4 regions of the Moraxella sp. CTOTU48841 genome follow, and region 3 is predicted to be linked to each of the others. Evidence: predicted binding sites of a transcription regulator. Region 3 holds the regulator's gene; each other region holds the start of a gene.

Region 1 (7,345 bases), on a different contig from region 3:
GCGCCATATCAGCACCGATAAAATCCCCTTGGGCAAGATAGTCCAAAAACATCGCATAGATGGTATCACTGCTCTCACGCGCAAGTTCTGGCGTAGCAAATCGCCAATGCGGCAAAATCTCGGATTTATACGGCTCTACCAGTAATACGCCCTGCTCACCGCGCCCCACCCGATACAACGCTGGATGCTCACGAAAATTCAGCGTGTCAAAGTTAAGATGATAGTTAAACTCGTGCATGACTCAAAAACTCAGTCAGCGTGGCAAAGTCATCAAAGGTTTGGGTTGGATGATAGTCACGAATATCCCGCCCATAGTTATAGCCATACGATAACCCTAAGGTATCCATGCCCGCATTTTGCCCTGCCAAAATATCGTTTTTGGAGTCACCAATCATATAGCTTTGAGCGATGCTAAAGCCCAGTTTGTCACAGACGTGCAGTAGCGGCATCGGGTCAGGTTTTTTGGCAGGCAAGCTATCGCCACCCAAAATATAAGCAAAAAGGGCTTGCCAACCCAATTTTTCGACAATCGCAGGAACAAAATCAATGGGTTTATTGGTGGCAATAGCGAGGGTATAGCCTTGCTCTTTAAGCTGACGCAACCCTTCGCTCACCCCTGCGTAGAGCTGGGTTCTGACACAGGTGTTTTGATGGTAGTAGTCAAAGAATAGAGCAAGCGCCTGATTGGTATCGTTTTCAGTGAGATTGGGGTCAATGGTTTGTGAGCCTGATAAGGCACGTTGCACCAGTACTTTGCCACCATTGCCGACCCAGTTGCGGATGACATTTTCGCTAAAGTTGGCTTTGCCAAGCGTGGTTAGCATCGCATTGACGGCGTCCGCCAAATCTGGCACGCTATCAATCAACGTACCGTCCAAGTCAAAAATAAGTAACGATTTTTGGGTGATATTTTCCAAAGCAGATGTGGGGGTTGGGGTGTTAAGTGATTCGCTAGACATGGTGTTTCCTATCATTTGTCACCAAAGTTGATAGGCTACAGTGTAGCAGAATCACCTAAAAATACCATGCAACCGTCCATTAAAATAACCTAACACGGATAGCCCACTGCCTCTAACAGCAGGTGTTACTAGCAAATGTTAGTTTTCGCCATTGCTTGGTTGATAATCTAGTGAGGCATCGGCGATTTCATGGCTAGCTGCGGGGTTAAATGCACTGTCTTTGTTGGCACCCAGTTTTTGATAACGCACATCTTCACCAGTGATACAAAAAATCAATTGCTCAGCGATATTACGCGCATGCGCACCAATACGCTCTATCGAACGTAGCACCCATAAAATATCAATGACTTTTGCTACATAGCGACCATCTTCCATGATGTAGGTCATCATCGCGCGTGACGCAGATTTGTACATCGCATCGATTTCACTATCTTGCTCTATTACTCGGTAAGCACCTGTTGCATCAAACTTGGCAAAAGCTTCTAGCGCATTTTTTAGCATCATCTGCACAAAATTACCCATTTGATGCGCTTCATGATACCCAATCGGTGATTGACCTTCTCGGGTCGCACGGCGCGCCATCTTGGCGATTTTTTTGGCTTCATCACCAATACGCTCAATGTCAGCGCCGCATTTACTCACTGCCATGATTAGGCGTAAGTCGGTTGCGGCAGGTTGACGACGTGCCAATACTTTGACCACCGAATCATCAAGCTGCTGCTCAGTAAAGTTGATTTCTTTGTCACCATCAATGACATCTTCGGCGAGCTCTACATCACTTTTTATCAGTGATTCAATCGCTTTGGTGAGATTGGCTTCTGCCATGCCACCCATTTTTAAAAACAAATTCACCAAGTTTTGTAAATCTTGGTCATAACTTTTTGATAAATGTTCACCAATTAAATTCATGTTTCCCTTCCTAACTCATGGATTGTGACTCATGGACTGAGCAAAATTGTTATTAAAAAAGCCGTTAAAGAAAAGCTAACTATAACTAAAAATTACGACAAAATGATGAAAAGTACGCCCCATGTCCGCCGATACGCCATCATGTAGGTCTAGTCAATACCAAACAAAATTTTTAATGTCATCAAACTTTAACATAACCGTAACAGATTTGACATTTTGTTACATTAACATGGTAACAATTTTTCAAGCTTTGGGTGATTTAAAACGCGACACATTAGTTGGCGACATCCTAAGCTAATTTACCATCTTCCCTGACAATCACCTCATTTGTCCATCAAGGAAACATTATGAAATTATCACATTTAATCGTCAGTGTGGCGTTAGCTGCTGTAGGCGCACAAGCCAATGCTGTTAACATCACAGGTGCTGGTGCAACTTTCCCACAACCTGTTTACTCAAAATGGGCGAGCGACTACCAAAAAGCAACGGGTAACCAAGTAAACTACCAAGGTATCGGTTCTTCAGGCGGTATCAAACAAATCCAAGCAAAAACGGTTGATTTTGGTGCCACTGATGCGCCAATGAGCCCAGCAGAGCTAAATGCCAGCGGCTTAATCCAATTCCCCGCAGTCATTGGCGGTATCGTACCTGTGGTAAACATCGCTGGCGTCAAACCAGGTCAATTAAAACTATCAGGCCCCGTCCTTGCTGACATCTATATGGGCAAAATCACTACTTGGAACGATGCACGTATCAAAGCATTAAATCCAGGTGTTGCCCTACCTGCCGCTAAGATTACCACCGTTAACCGCTCAGACGGTTCAGGTACCACTTTCGTATTTACTAACTACCTAAGCCAAGTATCAAGCGATTGGAAATCAAAAGTAGGCGCGGACAAAACTGTTAAATGGCCTAATGCTGCAGCGAGCGTGGGTGGTAAAGGTAACGAAGGCGTATCAAGCAACGTACAACGTGTTGCAAACTCCATCGGTTATGTTGAGTATGCTTACGCAAAACAAAACCGTTTAGCTTATACCCAACTTCAAAACCGCGCCGGTAAATTTGTACTACCAGACGATTCAACGTTTGCAGCAGCATCAAACATTAACTGGGCACAATATCCTGGTTTTGCAGTGACTATCACTAACATGCCAGCAGCCAACGCTTGGCCAATCTCTGCAGCGACTTTCATCCTCGTACCCCGTACGGGCGGTGCAAAAGCCAAAGAAGCGCTTAAATTCTTTGACTGGGCATTTACTAACGGCAATGCACAAGCAACTGCACTCGACTACGTTCCGCTACCTGCCGGTACTAAAGCTGCGGTTCGTAAAGAATGGACGAAAGTTAAATAGTCATTTGCGTCAGCTTACTACGCAAATTAACCCTGCCGATAGGCGGGGTTTTTCAGCTTAAAATTTTGCCCAAAAAAGCATCAAATCAGCTGATTATCTAGCACTTTGACCGTCTCATCGGTCAGATTGCCCACAGCTTTTTGTAGATCAATGTAGGCATTTAGATAATCAAAATACGCATTAATCAAATCGCGTTTGGCAGCGTGATATTGGCGCTCTGCCAGTAGCGTATCTACCATCGAGCGCACCCCCAAATCATAGCCTGTTTTTGATGCTTGGGCGACGCGGCGATTGGCTTCCACCGCAGTTTGCTGGGCTTTAATTGTGGCACGCTGTGCGACCAAATTTAAATACGCTTGGCTAGTCTGAGTCATGGCGGCTTGGTACACATAGGCGAGGCGACTTTTTGCCGCTTGCGCTTGCAGAGTGCCTTGCTCAACGCCTGCCCGCGTCCGCCCACCGGTATAAAACGGAAAATCCACTTCCACCCCAAAGTTATAATTGGTGCCATCAATAGCGCTTTGGTTATTATGGGTATAATCTTGCCATCCCACATTGCCTACCAAATCGACACGGGGATAGGCATTGGCTTTGAGATAATCGACTTGTTTGTTGGCAATCGCCACTTGGGTTTGTGCTAACTGAATATCGAGATTATTATTTTGTGACTGCTGCATCCAGTTTTCGATACTTTGACTAGCCACGAGATTTAAATCAGGCGGTAATTTGATAGCATCTAGCTGATTGATTGGTTGACCGGTGAGCAGTGATAACTGCTGTTTAGCATTCACGATTGCCACGTCATTGTTGGCAATAGAGGCGCTGACGCTTTCAAGCCTTGCACGGCTTTCTTCGGTATCTACCCGCGCCGCTACCCCTTGGGCGAGTCTCGCTTGCATCATATCATTTTGTGCTTTGAGTGCGGTGAACTCGGCATTAAGGCTATCTGTCATCGCTTCAGCGCGCAATACATTGAGATAGGCTTTGCTGATTTGCTCGATTAGTTGTTGGTGCTGCTGTAATAGCTGGATGTCATTGGCTTGACTGGCGAGCACGGCTTTTTCATAGTTTGCCCATTTATCAGCACGAAACAAGGCTTGGCGCAGTCCGATACCTACTTGGCTTGCAGTATTGCCCGTGTCAGGGATGTTATCGTCTTTGGGATAAAACTGGTTATGTTTGACACTGCCTTGTAGTCCCACTTGCGGCAGCATATCGCCAAACGCTAGCTGCACATTTTTTTGCGTTGCCAAATAGTCATATTGCTGCCCTGCCCAATTGCCATTGGTGCGCTGGGCTGCACTATACAATTCCCACAAATCCTTTGCCATCACGGCTGGGCTGAGGGACATCGACCCTATCAATGACACTGCCATCGCCCTTAACCGCCATCGGGCGCCAGGCGCTTTACGATTCCACAAACAGATGCATTCCATATCAATAATTACAACATTTTCAACAACCAAGGAACCTCTATCATACCGATAGTTGTCAAAAAAATCAGTAATTTAGTGCAGTAAATCATCGGCACAAAATGGCTAAAAATCTATTAGGTAAACCTGTGAGTTTTTGTTAATATGGAGATATTGACTCGGGGTGCAGTTGGGTGACATACCAGCGGCTGAGACATACCCGTCGAACCTGACACGGTTAATACCGTCGTAGGGAAGTCGTCTATTAGGTTAGTTAGACCAATATTTTTCTAGAATCAGCCTTTTACTAGAAACAGTCACACTCACCTATCTTCGCCCGAGTCCAGCAAACCATAACTTCATAACATAACATGGACTCGCTATGAACCAACTTACCAACGTTACTCACAAAACCCCTGCCCACCGTGACCCTACCGATGACCGCTTTGAAGAAGAAGCGCGTGATTTGACGCGCGCCTTGCCGGCATCTCGCAAAGTCTACATCCAAGGCTCACGCCCCGACATCCAAGTACCGATGCGGGAAATCACCTTGACCGATACCCCGGTGGGCGGTTTTGGCAAGGCAGAAGGCGAAAAAAACCCACCGTTTTATGTGTATGACACCTCAGGGGTATATACCGACCCCAATGTTGAGATTGATTTGACTAAAGGCTTACCAAAACTGCGTCAAGCTTGGATAGAAGCGCGTGGCGACACCGAGCAGCTTGCTAAACTCTCAAGCCAATACGGCAATGAACGTGCCAATGACATCGCCACTGCCAACCTGCGCTTTGGGCATATCGACAAGCCAAGACGGGCGATCAATGGCAAAAACGTCACCCAAATGCACTACGCCAAACAAGGCATCATCACCCCAGAGATGGAATACATCGCCATCCGTGAAACCCAAAAACAGCATGACCTGACGGATATGCGTCAGCACGCTGGTAACAACTTTGGTGCCAATACCCCCAAACTCATCACCCCAGAATTTGTGCGTGCCGAAGTCGCTGCGGGACGGGCGATTATTCCCAATAACATCAATCACCCCGAATCAGAACCGATGATTATTGGGCGCAATTTTTTGGTCAAAATCAATGCCAATATCGGTAATTCAGCCCTGGGCTCTAGCATTGATGAAGAAGTTGCCAAGATGACCTGGGCTACCAGCTGGGGCGCGGACACCATCATGGACTTATCAACCGGTAAGCATATCCATGAAACCCGTGAATGGATTATCCGCAACTCCCCCGTGCCCATCGGTACCGTACCGATTTATCAAGCCCTAGAAAAAGTGGATGGCGTTGCCGAAGATTTGACATGGGACATCTTTAAAGACACCTTGATTGAACAAGCCGAGCAAGGTGTTGATTATTTTACCATTCACGCGGGCGTACTGCTGCGCTACGTACCGGTGACCGCCAATCGTTTGACAGGCATCGTCAGCCGCGGCGGCTCGATTATGGCACAGTGGTGTCTTGCCCATCATAAAGAGAATTTTCTTTATACCCACTTTGAAGAAATTTGCGAGATTATGAAAGCCTACGATGTGGCGTTTAGTCTGGGTGATGGTTTGCGCCCGGGTTGCCTACAAGACGCCAACGATGATGCGCAGTTTGGTGAGCTCAAAACCTTGGGCGAGCTGACCCAAGTGGCATGGCAACATGACGTGCAGGTGATGATTGAAGGTCCAGGGCACGTTGCTATGAACCGTATCAAAGAAAACATGGACTTACAGCTTGAAGTCTGTAAAGAAGCGCCTTTTTACACCCTTGGTCCACTCACCACTGATATCGCCCCAGGCTACGACCACATCACCTCCGCCATTGGTGCGGCGATGATTGGTTGGTACGGCACGGCCATGCTATGCTATGTCACGCCAAAAGAGCATTTGGGTTTACCCAATAAAAAGGATGTCAAAGACGGTATCATCACTTACAAAATCGCCGCACATGCAGCAGACTTGGCAAAAGGACACCCAGGTGCCCAAGCGCGGGATAACGCCTTGTCAAAAGCGCGTTTTGAGTTTCGTTGGGACGACCAGTTTAATCTGTCACTTGACCCAGACACGGCTCGTGAATTCCATGATGAAACCTTGCCAAAAGAGGCACACAAATCGGCGCATTTTTGCTCAATGTGCGGTCCAAAATTCTGCTCGATGAAAATCACCCAAAACGTGCGGGATTATGCAGCAGGGCTTGAGTTTAATAAGCCACAGCTTGGTCAAGACATTACCCCTGATACAGGTGAGTTATCGGATGCAAGCCACGCTATCAAGCAGGTGGATACTGAATTGGTCGGTCAAGTCGGTGAAGCGTCTGCCGATGAAGTCCGCCTAGGCATGGAGCAGATGAAGCAAAAATTTATTGAAGAAGGTAAACAGTTATATAAAGAAGTTTAAGCCCCAGCTAATCTAACGCTGCTATGATGTACAGCCGCTAGCATAGTCAACTTGCCAAATACTGGTTGCCGGCTAGCGGCTTTTTTATACCAATTTTTATCATACTTTTTATTGATTTTTCAATCAGTTACCTGTTATGGTAGTGCCCTTTTAGTGTCGAATTAATTAATATTAAGACGAAAAAACGCACCAACATATTCAGAACTACTAATTTGCAACGGGTTTTAACCCGCAAATTTAAAGTCCTGTTTAATTGAATTAAAAAAACAAGCGTAATACAAAGAAATCAAGAGGTTTTTATGCACCCTAAAA
Region 2 (7,345 bases), on a different contig from region 3:
TCTGCGCTAAGGGTTCACCGAGTTTATTCACCGCTTCGGCTAGCGCCTTGGTATCTGCAGGGGTTAACTCTTTATAGGATTTATAGTCTTGTTGACCGACTTGGTGTTTGGCAAGTAGTTGGTTGACTGCGCCAAATTTTTGCTCAAGCTCCGTGACTAAAGCTGGGTTTTTGGCTTGGATTTTTGGTTTTAAAATGGCAAATATTTTCTCAGCACCTTCAATATTGGCTTTAAAATCATACAAGTCTGTGTGCGAAAAAATTTCTTCTTCGCCGGTGATTTTGCTTGTTGAGACTTCATTGAGCAAATCTACTGAACCTTGCACCATCAAGTCGCCTGTCACCTCTGCCGTCGGAATTTTGGCGTGCAATTCTTTGACATCTGCAATCAGTTGCTTGCCCAGTTTTTCGGTGCCTTTGGTGGTATTTTGTGTCCACAAGATTTTTTCAATCGCATGGAACCCTGTCCATACTTCATTGGGCTCAAGGTCGGCTTCACGGTTATCGATACGTGGGTCAAGGTCGCCAAAACTTTCAGCAATCGGCTCTGAGCGCTCAAAATACATGCGTGCTTTTGGGTATAACGCCTTCGCCTCCTCTAATTTACCTGCTGCGAGCAGTGCGACAAATTTTTGGGTATCGATGAGCAAGCTATCAATTTGGGTTTGTACCCAAGCTTTGTATTCTGCCGTTTCTTTACTCATATCAACTGAGCTCTGCGCTGACGCTGTGACTGCAGAAGCATTGCTCGTTGCAGGCGCTGTTGCGGCACTACTTGCAGCAGGTGCTACATCGGTTTTTTGCTCGGTTTTTTGGCAAGCCGTCAAGAGTAATGCAGATATCGTCAGGGGTAATATTGATAAAGTAAAAGTACGGCGCAACATAAAACATCCTTAAAAGTAAATACGAATAAATAATAAAAAAAATAATGACAATTGGCGAATTATAGGGTAAATGAGAATCGTTATCAATATTTATTTTGCTCTGATTGAGCTTGGAAGTTTACGCAAAAAAATACCCCGCAGCAGCGAGGTATTGTGATGAGCTAAATGACGTGCAGATAGCCAATAACGAAAAAATAGCTTAGCCGAATTTACCCGTGATGTATTCTTCAGTTTCTTTACGGTCTGGGTTGGTGAACATTTTGTCGGTATCCCCCATTTCCATCATTTCGCCTAAGTACATAAACGCGGTATAGTCAGACACACGTGCCGCTTGCTGCATGTTGTGGGTGACGATGGCGATGGTGTAATCATTTTTTAGGTCTGAAATCAAATCTTCAATTGAGCCTGTTGAGATAGGGTCAAGTGCCGAGGTGGGTTCGTCTAGTAGCAATACTTCAGGACGGGTTGCCACACCGCGGGCGATACACAGACGCTGCTGCTGACCACCCGACAATGACAGACCCGATGCTTTAAGTTTATCTTTGACTTCATTCCATAGTGCCGATTTTTTGAGCGCCCATTCAACGCGCTCGTCTAGCTCAGCGCGGCTTAAGCTCTCGTACAGACGCACACCGAATGCCACGTTGTCATAGATTGACATCGGAAATGGCGTTGGTTTTTGGAATACCATACCCACGCGAGCACGCAGCAAGTTGACGTCCACCGATTTATCCAAGATGTTTTGTCCATCTAGGTTGATTTCGCCCGTGGCACTCATGCCTGGGTAGAGGTCATACATGCGGTTAAAGGTACGCAGTAACGTTGATTTACCACAGCCTGAGGGCCCGATAAACGCGGTGACTTTTTTGTCAGCGATATCGATGTTGATATTTTTAAGGGCTAAAAATTTACCGTAATAAAAATCTAAATTACGAATTTGCATTTTTGCGGTCATGATGAATACCTTAATAAAATTTGTTTGATACTAGCAAATAGCTTTAATCTTCTATTGATCATCAATGTGATGATTGCTCTTTACCACTTAGCGCACGTGCCAAAATATTCAATGTTAATACCGCTAAGGTGATGAGTAACGCACCTGCCCAAGCCAATTGGTTTGAAATAGGGTATGGTTGGCTGGCGTATTGATAAATCACGTTTGGTAAGTTGGCAATGGGTTGACCCATATCGGTACTAAAGAATTGGTTATTGAGCGCGGTAAATAGTAAGGGTGCAGTCTCACCCGAGATACGCGCAAATGCCAGTAAGATACCTGTTAATACCCCAGTTTTGGCAGCACGTAAAGTAACGGATGTTACCAGTTTCCATTTTGGCGTACCCAACGCATAAGCGGCTTCACGCAATGTATTGGGAATTAAACGGAGCATATTTTCGGTGGTACGTACCACCACAGGAATAACCAATAGCGCTAAAGCCATTGCACCTGCCCAACCTGAGAAGTTACGACCTTGTACCATCAAAGCAAAAATAAATAAACCAATCACAATCGATGGTGCTGATAGCAAAATGTCGTTCATAAAACGGGTAACTTTACCAAGCCAGCTGTTTTCGGCAAATTCAGCCAGATAAATACCTGCCATGACACCAATCGGTGTGCCGACTACAAGCCCCAATCCTGTCACCATGATTGAGCCGATAATCGCATTGCGAAGACCACCAATTTCGTTTGGCGATGGCGTGTCTTGAGTAAAAATGGGCATGGTCAATAACGCATGCGAGCCTGATAAAAACAATTTGAATAAAATTAAGCCTAAGAAGGTCAAGCCAAATACAATGGACAAACCGGCAAATACCAGTCCTAAAGCATTGCTTAGACGGCGGCGTTTGTAAATGGCATTGTTACGATTCATGTTGGTAGTAGTCATAGTATTCCCCAGCGTCCTTATTTAGTACCCGCATTTTTATCCATACGACTGAGCATCAATTTTGAAATCACCAGTACAATAAAGGTAATGATAAATAGTAAGAAACCTAAATGTAGTAGCGATGATTGGTGCAAGCCTTCAGACTCTGCAAATTCATTTGCCAATGCCGAAGTGATTGACACCCCTGACTGGAACAAACTTGGACTGACGTTATAAGCGTTACCAATAACAAAGGTGACTGCCATCGTTTCGCCCAATGCGCGACCCAATCCCAAAATGATACCGCCCATCACCCCGGCTTTGGTATAAGGCAACACCACGTATCGCATCACTTCCCAAGTGGTTGAGCCCAAACCATAAGCAGATTCTTTAAGCATCTTTGGGGTAATTGAGAAAACATCACGCATGACTGATGCAATAAACGGGATAATCATGACAGCCAAAATCAAACTTGCAGTGAACAGACCAATACCCATCGGTGCACCTTGGAATAAACGACCCACATAAGGCACATCACCCAAATGGTCAATCAGCCAGGGCTGGATATGTTCTGAAAACCAAGGCGCAAATACGAAAAATCCCCACATACCATAAATAATTGAAGGGATACCCGCTAACAACTCAATGGCAATCCCTAAAGGACGTTTTAAAAAATTGGGGCAAAGCTCTGTCAAAAACATGGCAATACCAAAACTTACCGGAACCGCAATCAAAATAGCAATGATAGAAGTCACCAACGTACCATAGATTGGTGCGAGTGCGCCGTATACATCCATCCCTGTATCCCAGTCTTTACTGGTATAAAAGTTAATGCCAAACGCCTTCATACTTGGCAATGCGCCAAGAAATAGTGAGATTAAGATACCACCTAACAACAACAGCACGATAAACGCAAAAAGACGAGTCGCGTTGACAAACAACCAGTCTAATTGTTTTTGCTTTGCGAGTTTTGCGTGTAAATCCGACATAAGAACCCAGCCATCAAAAAATAGTTTTAGTTTACTAATTCTAGAAATTTGAAAAAAAAACGTAGAGCATTAACTTGTTTATTGCTCTACGTATAGTTTGACATTCATAACCCTTTTAACTGTTAATCATCATTAGACTATTTTGCAGCTGAAGCAGTTGCTGTGGCAGCATCTGAGGTAAACAGTGGTTTACCATCAGCACCTACAACTTTTTTCCACTCTTCACGGAAGATAGCTTTGCTTTCTGCTGAGAATGGTACAAAGTCCAATGATTTTGCTAGCTCATCACCACTTGAATACGCCCAGTCAAAGAATTTAAGGGTATTTTTGACGTTTTCTGGGTTGGTGGGTTTAGTATGGACTAGGATGAAGGTTGCCGCAGAGATTGGCCAGGCATTTGGGTCTGCTTGGTTAGTCAATACGATGTTAAAGCCTGGTGTACCTTTCCAATCTGCATTACCCGCAGCGGCAAAGCTTTCAGCCGATGGTTGTACAAAGTTACCTGCTGCATTTTTCAACTGAGTGTAAGCCATTTTGTTTTGTTTTGCGTAAGCGTACTCAACATAACCGATTGAGTTTTTGGCACGAGCGACGTTACTTGCCACGCCTTCGTTACCTTTACCACCTGCACCTGTCGCAGCGGTTGGCCATTTAATTGATTTGTCTACACCTGGACCTGCTTTCCATTCTGGTGATACAGCCGCTAAGTAGCTTGCAAAGTTAAAGGTTGTACCTGAACCATCTGAACGGAAAATCGTCGTGATTGGCGCATCTGGTAGTGTGACGCCTGCGTTTAATGCAGTAATCGCTGGGTCATTCCATTTAGTGATTTTACCCAAGTAGATATTGGCAAGGGTGGCACCGTCTAATTTTAATTGACCTGGTGCAACACCATCGATGTTAACAACTGGTACAACCCCACCGATAACGGTTGGGAACTGGATTAAACCGCTTTTATCCAACTCTTCTTTGCTTAAAGGCGCATCCGACGCACCAAAGTCAACGGTATTGGCTTGGATTTGTTTGATACCACCTGATGAACCGATTGATTGGTAATTTACTTGACCGCCAGTGGCGTTTTTGAACTCACCTGCCCATTTAGCATAGATAGGTTGTGGGAAAGAGGCACCTGCACCTGTGATAGTAAATACGGCGTTTTTATCGCTACCTGCCGCGCCTGTAGTCGCAGTGCTTGACGTCGCTGAGGCACCCGCTGCTTGATTGTCTGCTTGCTTGTTGCCACAAGCGGTTAATGCTAACGTTGATGCTACAACAACACTTAATAATGAATAACGCATGGATAGCTCCTAAAAACATTTTTTGAGTTTACAATGAAAATGCTTGAATAAAATAAATGTCACGAACCGTACGATTTAACCTTTTTTGGCTATTTTCACTATGATAGCTCAAAGCTGACCGACTTAATTGTAATGATAATAACCACAATTCGGTTTGTATAAAAATTGTGTATATGATTACAAAGAAATGTGACAGTATCATGACAGTTTAATGGCTGACGGATGGCACACGCTGCTATAGGTGAGACGCGATAAGGGGATTTAAGATTTAACTCGCTTATCGATTCGCAAAGCCTTGAGCAGCTTTACAACCTTTAGCGGTGAATGAGAAGTGAAAAGGTGAAAAAGTTAACAAGTTGAAAAGTTATCAATAATTTAACAATTTAAGACAATAAAAACCAATGGCAGTCGCAACCAAGGTTAAAAGCACATGGACGCCAATCAAGGCTAAACCTTGCCATACCTTGCCGCTATTCAACAAAGTAAACACTTCGGCACTAAACGTACTAAACGTTGTCAGTCCTCCCAAAAACCCGGTGGTGATAAACAGTCGTAAGTTTGGGTGCATCTTTTGGGTAAGTATCAAGGCAAATCCCATCAACAGCCCGCCTAGTACATTGGCAAATAGTGTGCCATAGGGCAACCAAGGATGTACGCTGTTGAGTCTGCCTAACCACCAGCGCAGCATTGCCCCAAATGCCGCCCCCAATCCTATCCATAGCCATGCCATCTTCAAGTCCTTGTAGATGGTTATGGGTTAGCTGGATTGACAGCAGGCAGCGTTGTCATGTCCCAACGTGGCAAGCAGCTAACCGCTAGCTCATCCTGTTGACCTGCGTTCAAGCGCTGCCAACCGGCGAAGGCAATCATGGCGCCATTGTCAGTACACAAGGCAGGCGGTGCATAATGCACGGTGGCATTGATTTTGGCTAATGCCTCAGCTAACGATTCTCGTAGTTGTTGATTTGCACTCACCCCGCCTGCGATTACCAGACGTTTCATACCCGTTTGCTGCAAGGCTTTGACGCATTTTTTTACCAACGTATCGACCATCGCATATTGAAAACTTGCCGCAATATCGGCACGCGTTTGGGCATGCTCAGGATTATGGCTATCGGTTGGATGGTCTTTAATCAAATTATGCACGGCGGTTTTCATACCACTAAAAGAAAAATCCAATCCTTTACCCAACATCGGGCGCGGTAATTCATAGGCTAACGGATTGCCTGTTTGCGCCAAGCGTGCAATATTAGGCCCACCAGGATAAGGTAACTCTAGCATTTTAGCGGCTTTATCAAAGCACTCGCCTGCAGCATCGTCAATCGACTCACCTAATATTTCATATTGCCCGATGCCTTTGACGGCCACCAACATGGTATGTCCACCCGACACCAGCAACGCGACAAACGGAAAATCGGGCGGATTAGCGCCTAATAGCGGCGCAAGCAAGTGTCCTTCCATGTGATGTACGCCAATCGCAGGAATATTAAGCGCCATCGCCAAACTGCGGCCAAATAATGCCCCTGTCATCAACGCGCCCACCAGTCCAGGACCTTTGGTAAAGGCAATTGCATCGATATCGGTTTTTTTGAGTTGGCAGTCATCCAGCAGTTGCTGCAACAAGGGCACTAATTTACGGATATGATCGCGGCTTGCAAGTTCAGGGACTACCCCGCCATACGTCGCATGTAGCGCGATTTGACTGTATAGCACTTGCCCGACCAAACCTTGATTGGGTTGGTGACGTTGGTCACTATCAAAAATGGCTAATCCCGTTTCATCGCAGGATGTTTCCAGTCCTAGCACACGCATGGTATTTCCTTAAACGATAAATAAACGTCAACATACCGATGGCAACTTAGTTATTTTTTGCCATCATTGATAATTTTGACAGGAATGGTTAACCCTTTGGCAAAGGGCTCGGCAAAGACGTAAGTGTATTGACTCGGAGCAATTTGCTGGGTGGTATGGATGACAAACGCGCTGTTTTTACCGGCTGTGAGTTCATGTGACACATAGGCAGTACCCAGCTGGTCGAGCACTTTAGATAAGACTTCATTGACTGCCATACCCACCGTTAAGTTGTAGCGGGAGGTTTCATTATCTACATGATACATTTCGGCATACGCTTTGACAGGCTCGCTATCGAGCGCAAACGGGTATTTAAAGCTAGCCTTATCGACTGGCTTAACGCCCGAATCCACCAATGCCCAGTTGATTTGTTTGGGCACACCGTTTTGGGCGGTTTGGGGGGATACGGTACTGGCGACAGCTACACTGGCAACGTGATGCGGACTTTGAACGCTAGCC
Region 3 (7,345 bases):
TTGCCACGCCAAAATCTTGTGCCATATTGGGTAAGGCCGGCAAATACATATCAATCGACAGCGGGCCGATGGCAATAATCAACCCCAAAATCATAATCCAAACGGTTGGATAGTCTAAGTCGTGCGATGGCTGAGGTTGCGGTGTTTGCGGTAGGTTCATAGTGATCAATTTAAATAAAAAAGCAGGCAAAAATCATAAGTCGGCTATTATAAACAAATTTTCCTAAAATATTTTTCGTTATCGTTTAGTTTATGTGAGCAATCAACCGTGCAGATTGGCTAAAACACCCCATAAAAAAGGCAGCCTATGCTACCTTTTTTAGCGAATACCTTGACAGCTTACTGCAAAAAAGTACCCAAACGTTGACCCATTGTCACCGGCACTGAATTATAAAGACCTGCGCCCCAAGCCATGCCCGCTGATTTTGGTAATACCACAATCGCCGTTGAGCCCAAATAAAACCGCCCAAGTTCATCGCCTTTTTTCAATGTCATGTGATGGGTTTGACGCTGCACGCGATCACTACGTTTGATTTTTCCTGTGGCCACTGTTTCAATCCCTGCCACAATCATCGCCCCGACTAGCACAACGCAAGCTTTACCAAATTCGGTATCAAACACACACACGCAGCGCTCGTTACGGGCGAACAAATCGGTAATGTTTTCAGCGGTCTCGTTATTGACCGAGAATAGCTGTCCTGGCACATAGATGGTCTCTACCAAGGTACCGTCAAACGGCATATGCACGCGGTGATAATTAGTCGGTGCCAAATATACGGTGACAAAACTTCCCTCTTGCATGGCTTTGCCAAGTTCATAATCCGCGAGCAATTGCCCAACTTCATACGATTTGCCTTTAGCTTGCAGGATTTGGTCTTTATCGATTTGCCCCAATTGCGATATCATGCCATCTGCAGGACAGATCAGCGCATCTGGGTCATCATCAATCTTGCGCGCGCCATCTTTGAGCTCACGGGTAAAAAAATCATTAAAACTGTCATACTGAGAAAAACTACCGCGCGCATATTCCTCTAGCTTGATGCCATACACCGAAGCAAAGGTACGAATAAAGGTTTTTTTCACCATCGGATGACGGCTTTGGGCAAGGCGACCTGCGATTTCACTGATTTTTTGTTGTGGGACAAGCGATTGTAACGTCGTAAACAAGGTCATAAGTTACTCGAGATTGGCATTTTAAAGTTGGCTTATTATAATCAAAATCCCCCTTAGAATCACGGTATATTAAACATTGGGCTACGAGTTAAGCGACAAGCTAGCTGTTAAGTTAAGACGCTTACGCTCAAACTGACGGATAGGAAAAATCATGAAAGCAGTACTACAACGGGTGAAATTTGCCAAAGTAGAAGTTGGCGAAGCGCCTCACCCACAACAAATCGTCGGCGAGATTGCACACGGCGTACTTGTTTACCTTGGCCTTGGGCATGATGATACGCTTGCGATGGGGCAAAAAATGATTGATAAAATCCTAACCTATCGCGTATTTGAAAATGAACTAGGCAAAATGGATAAAAATGTGCAAGAGGTTAATGGCGGTTTACTGTTAGTGTCGCAGTTTACCCTCCTTGCCAATACCCAATCGGGTAGACGTCCTGATTTTAAGCCCGCGATGGCGCCCGACACTGCCAAAGCTTTGTTTGCCCAGATAGTAGCGTATGCCAAGACGCAATATGGGGCTGTGCAAACAGGCGAATTTGGCGCAGATATGCAAGTCAGCAGTTGCAATGATGGTCCGATAAATTTTATTTTTGAACTGTGATGCGACCTGTGTTAAATATCAAAAACTGAGTCAAACACCGAATTTTTTACAACACCACAAATAAAAGCCATAAAAGCTTATCGTTGTCATTTTTTTGTCATATTCTGAAGTTGTAATATGGGCATTGTAATATTGTTGTCATAAAATTATTTTGACAAACAGTTGCCTATTTTTATCGCTTGAGAAATTTATGAAAAATGAAACTATTTTGGTAGTGGAAGATGAGCCTGCCATTCGAGAAATGATCGTGACCACACTAGAGATGGCAGGATTTGATTGTTTGCAAGCCTCAGAAGTCTCTCAAGCCCATCATTTGGTAGTCGATCATCGTCCCAACCTCATCTTGTTAGATTGGATGCTACCCAATGGGCTATCAGGCATTGATTTATGCCGCCGCCTGAAAAAAGATGAAATGCTCTCTGAAATTCCTATCATCATGCTCACTGCCAAAGGCGAAGAGGATAACAAAGTTCAAGGACTTGACGCTGGGGCAGATGACTATATCACCAAGCCGTTTTCCACCCGTGAATTGGTTTCCCGTATCAAAGCGGTATTGCGCCGTAGTAGCGCATTGTCAGGCGAAAAACCCATTGATGTGGGCGGCTTGTCGCTAGACCCTGCCAGTCAGCGCGTGAGTGCCAATAACAAAGCGGTGGATATCGGACCGACAGAGTATCGGCTACTTGCTTTTTTTATGAGTCATCCCGAGCGGGCTTATACCCGTACCCAGCTACTCGATCAAGTTTGGGGTGGCAATGTGTATGTCGAAGATCGTACCATTGACGTGCATATCCGCCGCCTGCGTAAAGTGCTTGAGCCATTTGGGTTTGCGGACTATATCCAAACTGTACGTGGCACAGGCTATCGTTTTTCTAATAAAATCGATTAACAATAGCCTAATTAATCGTATTGAAATTTTTGCCAACTTATCCCAACTTCGCTATAGTAAACTTTCTCAATGGATGCTAGAAAAATTAATATGTGGGCGAGCATTTCACCTGTCGTAACAGCTGGGGTTGCCGGGCTGCTGATTGGCGGGCTATTAGGGTTTTGGGGTTGGGGACTGGCGATAGGGCTTTGCCTGTATCAGCTATATTTTTTATGGTCGATACAACGGTTCAAAGCGTGGTATAACAAAAACCCCGATGAGCCGCCGCCTGCATTTGAGCCCAATCTTAATGTTATCGCCAGTAATATCTACCAAGTCAATCGCCAAGAGAAATTGGCGCATCAGCAAACCGTTTCGCTAGTGCAAAAAGTGCGCGACTCGCTGAGCGCATTGCAAGACTCGATTATTCTGATTGACAAAAACGACTGTATCGAATGGTGGAACAACTCTGCCGAGCGGCTTTTTCATTTTAAAGCGCCCGACCAAGGTCGCAATGTGTTGACCATTATTCGCAACCCGCTTTTTCATCAATATTATCACCACATTGAAGACTATCCCGATGGTGTGCGTATCCATAGCCCGTCTAATATCGAGCGCTATGTGCAGTGCAAGATTACCAAATTTGGGCAAGAAAAATTACTGCTGATTTATGATGTCACCCGTTTTCAGCATTTAGAACAGATGCGAAAAGACTTTGTGGCAAATGTTTCGCATGAACTGCGCACGCCGCTTACCGTCATCATGGGGTATGTGGAGACTTTGAGTGAACAGCCTGAGTTAGATCCGCGTATTGCTCGCGCGTTTACTCAGATGATGCAGCAAAGTCAGCGCATGAATAACATTATCAATGACTTACTGTTATTATCTCGACTAGAGAACGATGAAAAACCTGCTGAGCCCAAAGACATTGATATTCCCAAAATGCTGATGCAATTGTTTGACGATGCGCAGATGTATAACAAGTCATACGACCATATGATTCATTTGCACATCGACAGCACGTTACATATTTTGGGTTATGAAGATTATCTGCGAAGTGCGCTCAGTAACCTGATTACCAATGCCATGAAATACACCCCAAAAGGTGGTGAGATTAGTATTAGCTGGCATGAGTGTGACGCGGGGGTATGTTTTAGCGTGACCGACAATGGCATTGGTATCGAGCAGCGCCATATTCAGCGCTTAACCGAGCGTTTTTATCGCGTGGACACGGGTCGAAGCCGTGAGACAGGGGGTACCGGTTTGGGGCTAGCAATTGTCAAGCATGTCTTGTATCAGCACCATGCCACCTTGGATATCACATCCACAGTTGGCAAAGGCTCGACCTTTACTGTGACCTTTCCAAAATCTGCCAGTATTCCAACCCAATCCCTTAATCCTGCAAGCCCACAAAGTTAAAATTTACTTGTGGCTGACGTCCTTGCATGATATCAGCCATCGCTTTTGCTGAGCCGTTCGAGTGCGTCCAGCCCAAAGTGCCATGTCCGGTGTTGAGATATAAATTATCAATACGTCCTTGGCGATTGACCGCGCGACCGATAATCGGCACATTTGACGGTGTCATTGGTCGCAGCCCTGTCCAATAATTTGGCTGGGTCAAATCTACCGCATCCCCAAACACTTCTCTCACCCGCCGCGTAATCGCTTGGCAACGAACGGGATTTAGCTCAAGGTTAAAACCGTTAAATTCAGCCGTTCCTGCTACTCGCAAGCGATCGCCTAAGCGCGAGTACACCAGCTTAAACTCATCATCAATCAAGCTCACATAAGGTGTCTCATCGGGTCGCAACACGGGGTACGTGGCTGAATAGCCTTTGGCAGGATAGATGGGTAAATTGATACCCAATGCTTTGACTAAGGCAGGACTATAACTCCCTAACGCCAGTACATAAGCATCCGCGGACAGTATCTGTGACTGCGCTGGCAAAGCGGCATTATCTTTGCTGTCAACGGACATTACTTCCACACCGTCAATGTGTTGATTATGATAAATAAGTCGTTTAATGGCAGTATTAAATAAAAATGTTACCCCTTGCTGTTGACAAAGTGCGGCCAAGCGATGGGTGAATTTTTGGGCATCCCCTGATTCATCAAGTGCCGTATAAGTCGCCCCAACCAATTCTTTGCCAATACCAGTTAACGCAGGCTCTAATTCTATCGCTTTATCCACACTAATCACTTGCCGATCACAACCCAATTGCTGCATCCGCTTAGTGGGTGCTATCGCTGCTTGAAACTCAGCATGATCGGTATAAAAATGCATAATACCGCGTTTCAGACAGTCATAATCAATGCCTGTTTGCACCCTAACCTCCCCCAGTACTTGCCGAGAGTATAATCCTAAATTGACCATCTGCACCAAATTAGCATCGGCACTTTTCGCATTGCACTGCTGCAAAAACTGCCAACCCCACCGCCACAGCGCCCTATCAGGGGCTGTATCTTGTCCCGCGTTGCCCGACAAACCCAACAACCGACGCCAGCGAAACAACAATGGCGCATCTTCTCGAAATAACCATTTTAGCGCTTTATAGGGTGTATCAGGGTTTGCCCAAGGCGTAGCATGTGACACAGATATTTGCCCACCATTGGCAAACGATGTTGACAATGCAGCGCTACTTTCACGCTCGATTACCGTTACCTCAAACCCTGCTTGTCGAAGCTGCCAAGCAGTGGTGACACCCGCCACCCCTGCACCAAGCACGATTACCTGCTTTGTCATAACTTGCCTTACTGTCGTTAACTGATAAATATGTATAGATAAAAAAGGTGGATTGATTAGCAATCAATAAAAAGCCCCCAGTTATCATGGAGGCTTTTTTTCATTTATAAATAACATGGGCTGAAATTTTAATCTATCAGCGTGAGTACAAACCGTTATTTACTTAATTTACTGCTGATTTCACGTAGCAATAGTACTTCTTCTGAAGGTTCTGGTGCAGCCGCTTCTTGCGCTTCGCTTTGACGGCGTAGGCGGTTCATAGCTTTCACCAACATAAAGATGATAAATGCCAAAATAATAAAGTTGATTAAGATGGTGACAAAATTACCATAAGCGAACACAGGCACACCCGCTTTTTTAAGTGCATCATACGTCATGGCGGTGCCTGCAGGTACATCACCTAACACCACAAACATATTGGTAAAGTCGATTCTGCCGCCCATAATCGCAGAGATAATCGGCATAATAATATCTTCTACCAACGACGTGGTGATTTTACCAAATGCGCCGCCGATGATGACACCCACTGCCAAATCCATCACATTGCCTTTGAGGGCAAACTCTTTAAATTCTGACATCATACTCATATAACTTCTCCTACTTTCAAAATAATTGCTACAATCGTTGACTAAAAAGCCCTTATCATCATAAGGAATTGTGTAAAATTTTAAACCTTTGCTTTGCAAGCGTGTAGATTAAATTAAAAAAGCTTGTAACAGGTACAAGCTTTTTGTAAATAAATGTTAGGCTTTTTCAAAATTTTTATAGCTTAGCTCTGCTATTATTTACGACCGTTACGTTTACGCTCATTTTCAGTCAAGTATTTTTTGCGTAGACGAATTGATTTTGGTGTCACTTCAACCAACTCATCATCTTCAATAAATTCAAGCGCTTGTTCAAGGGTAAAAATGATTGGCGGCGTTAAAATAATCGCATCATCGGTACCACTGGCGCGCACGTTCGTCAACTGTTTTGCTTTGGTTGGATTGACTACCATGTCATCGCTACGTGAGTTTTGACCGACAATCATACCTTCATAGACTTCAGTTTGTGGTGATACAAACATACGACCACGTTCTTGAAGGTTAAATAGTGCATAGCCCAATACAGTACCATTCACCATAGAAATCAACACCCCATTTTGGCGTTTTGCCACATCGCCTGTTTTCACAGGACCATAATGTGAGAAACTTGAGGTCATGATACCGGTACCTGAGGTAATGGTTAAGAACTCAGAGCGAAAACCGATTAAACCACGTGACGGTACTACCGCTTCAATACGGATACGACCTTTGCCGTCAACTTCCATATTGGTCAATTCGCCTTTACGGTAGCCCATTTGCTCCATTACCGCGCCTTGGTGCTGTTCTTCAACGTCAAAAATCACATTTTCAAAGGGTTCTTGTTTCTCGCCTTCGATTTCACGAACAATTACTTCTGGACGTGACACACCCAGCTCAAAACCTTCACGGCGCATATTCTCAATCAATACAGATAAGTGAAGTTCCCCACGACCTGAGACTTTAAATTTATCAGGACTGTCGGTATCTTCTACGCGAAGTGCCACGTTATGAATTAACTCACGTTCTAGGCGCTCACGAATATTGCGTGACGTCACGAATTTACCTTCTTTACCCGCAAATGGTGAGTTGTTCACTTGGAAAGTCATCGATACGGTTGGCTCATCGACACTTAGCGCTGGTAAAGCTTCCACGTTTTGTGGATCACAAATAGTATCAGAAATATTTAACGCATCGATACCCGTGATACAGACGATATCACCTGCCTGTGCCATAGGTACTTCGATACGGTCGAGACCATGGTAACCCATGATTTGTAGGATACGGCCGTTACGTTTATTACCTTCTTTATCAACAATCGTTACAGGCGTATTGGTTTTAACTGACCCACGTTGAATACGACCGATACCAATCAAACCTTTGAAGTTATCATAGTC
Region 4 (7,345 bases), on a different contig from region 3:
ATGGCACCATATTACTAATCAGCCATGACCGTACCTTTATGGACAATGTCGTAACATCAACTTGGGTTTTTGATGAAGATAGTGATGGCAATGGCATTGTCAAAGAATATGTCGGTGGCTATCAAGACTATTTGACGCAAAAATCCCGTGAACAAGCGATTAAACCCAAAGCAGACAAATCAGAAAAGACAACAGCAAAGCCCAAAGAAGCCATTAACGCTGATGCACCAAAAACTGATACGGTGAAGAAAAAACTGAGCTACAAAGAACAGCGTGAATTAGATAGTCTCCCTGATGAAATCGCCCTACTCGAGCAAGAGCAAGCTGAAATTCAAGACAAATTAGCCGATGGCAGCTGGTTTGTGAGTGATATGACAGCCGCTACCCGAGCCAGTGAACGTCTCAACGAGATTGATGATTTGCTACTTGAAAAAATGGCGCGCTGGTCAGAACTTGATGATTAAAATAAGTAAATAATTTATAAAGGCAAGGTTAGCAATTGACCTTGCCTTTTTTATCTTTTATATTAGTTAATGTTTACAATAACCAATATAATGTAATTTATACTTGAAAATAGCCTTTTTGCCCCTATATTATAGCTATCAATAAGGAGAAAAATCATGGCCATACAAAATAGCAAGCAAAATATCAATAAAACCTATCGACAAGTCGACAAAATTCATGCAGCCCCACGCCCTCATTGGGTAGGTGATGGTTTTCATGTCAACCCGATGTTCAATCACATGGTGGGTGATAAACGCACCGACCCTTTTTTAATGCTCGATTATACAGCAACACAGTATTTTGAACCCAATGCTCAAGCGCCGCGCGGTGTCGGACAACATCCGCACAAAGGGTTTGAAACGGTAACTATCGCCTATGCAGGTGAAGTGTCCCACCGTGATTCTAGTGGCGGTGGCGGTACTATTAAGACAGGTGACGTGCAATGGATGACGGCGGGCAATGGCGTGATTCATGAGGAATTTCACTCCCCTGAATTTAGCCAAGCAGGCGGTGATTTTAGTATGGTACAGCTTTGGGTCAATCTACCTGCCAAAGATAAAGCCACGCCTGCCAAATACCAACATCTTGCCAATGATGACATGCCTGTGATCAGTCTACATGATGATGAAGGACTGCATGCAGGACAAGTTAAGGTAATTGCTGGGGAGTTTACCCCTACTATCAATACCCAAGCCCCCCAGCAGGGTGACAATAAGGCACGCGGCATTGGCACGACTTTTACCCCTATTAACTTGTGGGATATCAGTATTGAACCCAATCGCTCCATAGAAGTCGCGATTTCTCGCACCCACAATTTGTTGTTATTGTCGATGCAAGGCGATGTTATCATCAACGCTGATCACGACCAGCAAGCACACGCCAATCAATTAATCACTTTTGAGACTGAAAGTGGCGAAACGGGCGAGGATTTTGTACGCTTAACGGCGGGCAAAGCGGGAGCGAAAATCTTGCTGATGAGTGGTGAGCCGATTAATGAGCCGGTGGTGGGTTACGGACCCTTTGTAATGAATAGCCAAGCCGAAATCCGTCAAGCTATCTTAGATTTTAATGCAGGAAAATTTGGCGATATTCAATAAATTTTTCGCCTAAAAAAAGCGATATCATGGATTTGATATCGCTTTTTTATTACTGATTTATCTTGATTATTTATCTTGGTAAGTACAAAGATAGGCTGTTTCTTCGTCAATTTTGACTTTGAATTTTTGGTTGGCATCGACGGTAAAGGTTTCATTGGCTTTAAAAGTTTGCCAGTCAGTTTGGTTTGGCAATAGTGCTGAGATAGCCCCGCTAATGACGGTCATGGTTTCAAATTGACTTGTGCCAAATTCGTATTCGCCTACTTTCATCACGCCCACGGTCGCAGGTAAGGTGGCTGTTTGAAAACCGATTGATGCCACATTCCCATCAAAATATTGATTGACTTTTAGCATAGTTATTCCTCAAAATTAGCTAGTATAAATCGATTATCATAAACTTTTTTGACCAATTATCAATCCTATTTTCCAAAAAACGCTGGCAAAACTGCCAAAATTTGGCAAATACTTTTACCGCAATTTTTGTAGTATTTTTATATCAATTATTCCTTAACAATTAAAACTTCCTATTTTTGTGCTATATTCAATTTTTTTACCACAGTTGTTATGTTTGTACGCATTTGGCTTGTATTAATTGAGGTTATTGCTCTATGTATGTTAAATATTCGTCGTCTATCGTCGCTTTATCGCTCTGTTTGTCGCAGCGTTTTGCTAGTCAAAAACTGGCATTGCCTGTCAGCTTAGCGGCATTGTTGGCAGCTTGTTCATCAGCACCTATTCAAACCCAACCCCAAAAATTACCAGGTACCTTGCCGACTGCCCCTGTGGTCATTACAGTACCTCCTAAAGTCACGCCCGTGCCACCTGTGACTGTTCCAACCAATCAATACAGCAGCTTTTATCAGTGGAAATCGGATTTTATTGAACGCGCTGTGCAAAAAGGCTACCCCCGTGCTGATGTTGAACGCTTGCTATCTAGTGCCAACTATAGCGAGCAAGTGGTGTCACTGGATAAAGGACAGCCTGAATTTGCCAAAATGCCTTGGGAATATATCGATGGTGCCGCATCGAGTGGTCGAGTCAGTGGGGGTCAGCGCAATTTTGCCAGTCAAAGCGCGCTACTTGATCGCATTGAAAATCAGTATGGTGTGCCGGCCTCTATTGTGACTGCCATTTGGGGCATGGAATCTTCTTACGGTCAAGGCACAGGCAACTCATCACTGGTCAATAGTTTGGCGACCTTGGCATATGATGGTCGTCGCCGCAGTTTTGCAGAGGACCAGCTACTAGCGCTGTTGTCGCTGCTTGAGCGTGGTGATATTGATTGGTCGCAACTGCGCGGCTCTTGGGCAGGTGGCATGGGACATACCCAATTTATTCCCAAAACTTGGTTAGATGAAGCAGTAGATGGCAATGGTGATGGTCATCGTAACCCTTGGCATACCGCTGATGCGTTAGCCTCTACCGCAAGCTATCTCAAAAATGCCGGCTGGCAGCGTGGTATGGGCTCGTACTATGAAGTACGATTACCAAATGGTTTTGATTATCGCCAGGTCAGTACCAAAAAAACCATGGCAGATTGGCAAAATTTAGGCATTCAATTTATCACCCCAAATGCGCCCATGGATGCGATGGCAGAATTGTGGCTCCCTGCGGGTAAAGAGGGTCCTGCGATTTTATTAACCAAAAATTTTGATGCGATTAAGGTCTATAATAACTCCTCGAATTATGCCATGGGGGTGAGCTTACTTGCCAAAGCCATTATCGGGCAGCCAGGCTTACAGCAATCTTGGCCACGCTATGAGCAGCCACTTGCTACTTATGAAGTCCGCCAACTGCAACAGCGCTTGACGGCAATGGGTTATGATACCAAAGGGTCAGATGGCGTCGTAGGCACCAATACCAAATTGGCATTTCAGCGCTGGCAAGCCGACCACAACCAAATCCCAGATGGATTTATCTCAAAACGCTCGGCAAGTGGGCTGATTAATTAAGGTATTTCTTCATAAAAAAGCCACCGAATGATTCAGGTGGCTTTTTTATTTAATTATCCATACTAAATTCTTCAGCGTAGCTATTCCAACCGAGTTTGGTACGGCAAGCTTCAAAAAAATCCACCCCAGGTGGGTGTAATAACGTGAGTTTGTTAGGATGCTTGTGAATCACTAAGCGCTGGTTTTGGTTGAGCGGCACCGACGGTTTCCCATCCGCACTCACCATCGGCTGGGTGCGGTTATCTTTATGGATGCGGATTTTGATTTCGCTATTGCCGCTGACCACAATCGGGCGGCTTGATAAGGTATGTGGATGCATGGGCACCAGACAAATGGCATCCATACTAGGATGAATAATCGGCCCGCCACCTGATAGCGCATAAGCGGTCGAGCCCGTCGGTGTGGAGGCAATCAGACCATCACTGTGCTGACGATAGACATTAAGCCCATCAATTTTTAAATGAAAATCTAGCATATGCACTGATTTACCTGCGTGCAGCACAATGTCATTTAGCGCCATATCTTCATAAATCACATGTGCACCTTGACGGATTTCCATCTTTAACAAGAATCGATCTTCAAGCTGATAATGACCTTGTAAAATACTGGTCAATTTTACGTTTAAATCATCAGGATAGATGTCAGTTAAAAACCCTAGACGTCCGCGGTTCACCCCCACCACTGGCACTTTGTGTTTGACCAGTACTTGCGCCGCATGTAACAGCGAACCATCACCACCGACCACAATGACCAAATCACAAGCACCGCCGAGCAAACTGCGCTCAATCGTAGCAATGTCGCCTAGACGTGCAAAACTCAATGCCGGCAACCGTGCCGTCTGATGGTCAATTAATAAAGGCAACCCTTGCTCATGAAAAAAGTCACAAATTTGGTAGATACTTTGAATGACACTTGGCTTGTTGGCACGACCCATAATGCCGATACGCCCAAAGGCAGGATTGGGAATAAGTGTGGACGTCATAGCAGAAAATTAACTGATAAAGATTAAGCTATTTTATCACAGCTTACTGGCTCACGTTATGCCCAATCAGTATTTTATATTACAAAATTGCTAACCTTCGTTGTGCAGTTAATGTATACAAACTCATTGCTATTTGCTAATTTAAGGTGATTAACATATAGCTAACTTTTGAAATTTTTTAACTCTTGGGAGCAAATTTTTATGGCAAATCCGATTATATCTCGTGCTGAACTTGCGGTTAGTACGACACCGATGACGGTCAAAGGGGTCATTCGAAAAACCTCTTTTCTGCTAGGTCTGACGACGTTATCGGGTGTTGGATTTTTTGGCTATTGCCTAGCTAGTGGCGTCACTTCAGGTTTTGTTAGTGTAGCGGCTTTAGCCAGTATCTTGGTGGCTTTTGTATTGAGTATGGTAATTATCTCAAAACCCCACATAGCTAAAACACTGGCAATTCCTTATGCAATTTTAGAGGGCATCGTGATTGGCGCGATTTCCCTGTTTGCGAGTATTAAGTTTCCCACAGTTGCTCCGACGGCGTTGGTCGCAACTTTTGTAACCGCTGCAGTGATGCTGGCGCTTTATCGCAGTGGCGTGATTAAAGTCACCCAAAAATTTCGTTCTGTGATGATGTCGGCTGTGATTGCTATCATGCTGGTGTATCTGGTACAAATCGGGTTTAGCCTATTTGGTAGCTCACTGCCGTATTTGTTCAGTGGTGGCGTGGTGGGTATTGGTTTTAGCTTGCTGGTGATTGTGATTGCATCACTGAGCTTGTTATTAGATTTTGATAGCGTTGAGCGAGCCTATGCTGCAGGGGTGGATGAAAGCTATGAATGGGTACTAAGCGTTGGTATCTTATCAACACTGGTGTGGATGTACATTGAATTTGTGCGTTTACTACGTTCCCTACAAAACTAAGTTTTATCAAATAAAAAAACACGGTATTCTAAACCGTGTTTTTTTATGGCTTGCAGTTTAAGGTAATAAGCGTTCCATCACCCATTGGTCGCTATCTAGCGAATAGACAATGCGGTCGTGCATACGATTGGCTCTACCCTGCCAAAATTCGATTTTTTCTACCGTCAGCAGATAGCCTCCCCAAAATTCTGGCAAAGGGATTGGATTGTCCTCATACTGCGCAGTTAATTGGGCAAATTTGTCTTCCATTACCTCGCGGCTGGCAACCACACTGCTTTGTGGCTCGCTGACCCAAGCAGCTAATTGGCTATCACGGGGACGGCTATGAAAATACTGAGCGGATTGTTCACGGCTAACTTTTTGCACAGCGCCGGTAAGACGGATTTGTCTTTCTAGACTTGGCCAAAAAAATAATGCTTCAGCATTGGGGTTGGTCGCCAAATCACAGCCTTTGGCGCTGTCGTAATTGGTATAAAACACGAGGCCAATGCCCGTGTTATCCAATTGGATAATTTCACGCATCAGTAAAGTGCGCACACTTGGCTGCCCATCACGTCCACAAGTCGCCAGTGAAAACGCATACGCTTCCCCTTGCTTGGCATCAATCGCTTGTTGCACCCAAGTTTGTAGCAAACCAAACGGCTGCTCTGGCAAGTGTGATTCGATAAGCTCGCCTTGCTCATACGATAATCGTTGACTGGTAAAATCAATACTCATGTTTTATCCTTATAAAATGTCAACTTTACGCCATCACTTGGCGTACTTTTTCAGCAAGTTCATTGGCTAGCATATCGCACTCAATCTCATCATCGCTTTCGACCATCACCCGAATCAATGGCTCTGTACCTGATTGACGAATCAGTAAACGACCCCGTCCTGTCAATTTTTCTTCGGCATCTTTAAACGCATTTGCCAATTCTGGGAAGGTATAGGGATCTTGTTTTTGCGCCAATCTGACATTGACCAATTTTTGTGGTAGCTGGGTATAACCCTTCATCAGCTCTGATAATGATTGTTTGCTCTGCGCCATCACCGCAAGCACTTGCAGACCTGCCACAATCGCATCGCCCGTACTGGCTTTATCTAGCGTTAAAATATGACCCGATGATTCACCGCCCAGTACCCAGCCATTTTTCTCAAGTCCTTGCATGACATAGCGGTCGCCTACTTTGGCGCGCTCAAAAGCAATACCGGCTTTGTCAAACGCCAATTGCAAACCCATGTTGGTCATCAAGGTACCTACCACGCCATCGACTTGTTGCTCTGCTTGGGTGGCTAAAATATATAAAATGCCGTCACCATCAACCAACTCGCCTTTTTCATTGACCATGATGATACGGTCGCCATCGCCATCTAAAGCAATACCCACTTGGGCATCGTGGTCAAGCACTGCTTGTTGCAAGTTTGCCGGATGCGTAGAGCCGACATTGTCATTGATATTAATGCCATCGGGTTTATCGCCAATGGCAATTACGGTTGCACCTAACTCACGTAATACACGGGGCGCGACGCTGTATCCTGCGCCATTGGCACAGTCGACGACGATTTTTAGGGCATTTAAATTTAGATTGTAGGGGAAAGTGCCCTTACAAAACTCGATATAGCGACCTTTGGCATCCTCCACACGATAACTTTTGCCTAGTGCTTCTGGGGTGTCAATGACGACATTGATATCTTTGATTTCATCGATTTTTTCATTGATGGCTTGTTGAATTTCATCTGACAGTTTTTTGCCTTCATTGGAGAAAAATTTGATACCGTTGTCATAAAATGGATTGTGGGATGCGGATATCACTACGCCCGCATCAGCGTGAAAACTTCGGGTCAAATGCGCGATGGCAGGGGTTGGAATAGTACCTAGCATATGCACATCCACCCCTGCGGCATTA

Evidence for each region. The regulator PhoB, encoded in region 3, activates phosphate uptake and scavenging genes when phosphate is short. The targets are predictions, from matches to a motif close to TGTCATNAANCTGTCATAA.
Region 1: a site for PhoB is predicted at 2,045-2,063, ahead of pstS (phosphate ABC transporter substrate-binding protein PstS). Genes of this name have one in related genera too.
Region 2: a site for PhoB is predicted at 5,234-5,252, ahead of pstS (phosphate ABC transporter substrate-binding protein PstS). Genes of this name have one in related genera too.
Region 4: a site for PhoB is predicted at 4,569-4,587, ahead of RT034_RS00785 (NAD(+) kinase). Genes of this name have one in related genera too.

What each region holds. Positions count from the first base shown of each region.
Region 1 is NZ_DAMBFQ010000015.1:19,747-27,091, forward strand. It holds gene RT034_RS10400 (DUF4385 domain-containing protein) at 1-238, opposite strand, end outside; gene RT034_RS10405 (phosphoglycolate phosphatase) at 225-959, opposite strand; gene phoU (phosphate signaling complex protein PhoU) at 1,098-1,868, opposite strand; gene pstS (phosphate ABC transporter substrate-binding protein PstS) at 2,216-3,220, shown strand; gene RT034_RS10420 (TolC family protein) at 3,301-4,572, opposite strand; TPP riboswitch at 4,803-4,905, shown strand; gene thiC (phosphomethylpyrimidine synthase ThiC) at 5,015-7,033, shown strand; gene RT034_RS10430 (hypothetical protein) at 7,333-7,345, shown strand, end outside.
Region 2 is NZ_DAMBFQ010000002.1:25,978-33,322, forward strand. It holds gene efeO (iron uptake system protein EfeO) at 1-883, opposite strand, end outside; gene pstB (phosphate ABC transporter ATP-binding protein PstB) at 1,083-1,838, opposite strand; gene pstA (phosphate ABC transporter permease PstA) at 1,900-2,769, opposite strand; gene pstC (phosphate ABC transporter permease subunit PstC) at 2,787-3,737, opposite strand; gene pstS (phosphate ABC transporter substrate-binding protein PstS) at 3,875-5,035, opposite strand; gene crcB (fluoride efflux transporter CrcB) at 5,403-5,765, opposite strand; gene tsaD (tRNA (adenosine(37)-N6)-threonylcarbamoyltransferase complex transferase subunit TsaD) at 5,786-6,847, opposite strand; gene RT034_RS02855 (hypothetical protein) at 6,898-7,345, opposite strand, start outside.
Region 3 is NZ_DAMBFQ010000003.1:156,590-163,934, reverse strand. It holds gene RT034_RS05225 (multidrug effflux MFS transporter) at 1-160, opposite strand, end outside; gene asd (archaetidylserine decarboxylase) at 340-1,173, opposite strand; gene dtd (D-aminoacyl-tRNA deacylase) at 1,325-1,777, shown strand; gene phoB (phosphate regulon transcriptional regulator PhoB) at 1,968-2,666, shown strand; gene phoR (phosphate regulon sensor histidine kinase PhoR) at 2,757-4,064, shown strand; gene RT034_RS05200 (D-amino acid dehydrogenase) at 4,039-5,451, opposite strand; gene mscL (large conductance mechanosensitive channel protein MscL) at 5,544-5,975, opposite strand; gene typA (translational GTPase TypA) at 6,170-7,345, opposite strand, start outside.
Region 4 is NZ_DAMBFQ010000001.1:191,059-198,403, forward strand. It holds gene abc-f (ribosomal protection-like ABC-F family protein) at 1-464, shown strand, start outside; gene RT034_RS00770 (pirin family protein) at 621-1,601, shown strand; gene ppnP (pyrimidine/purine nucleoside phosphorylase) at 1,668-1,955, opposite strand; gene RT034_RS00780 (lytic murein transglycosylase) at 2,210-3,553, shown strand; gene RT034_RS00785 (NAD(+) kinase) at 3,603-4,535, opposite strand; gene RT034_RS00790 (Bax inhibitor-1/YccA family protein) at 4,737-5,456, shown strand; gene pdxH (pyridoxamine 5'-phosphate oxidase) at 5,514-6,173, opposite strand; gene glmM (phosphoglucosamine mutase) at 6,199-7,345, opposite strand, start outside.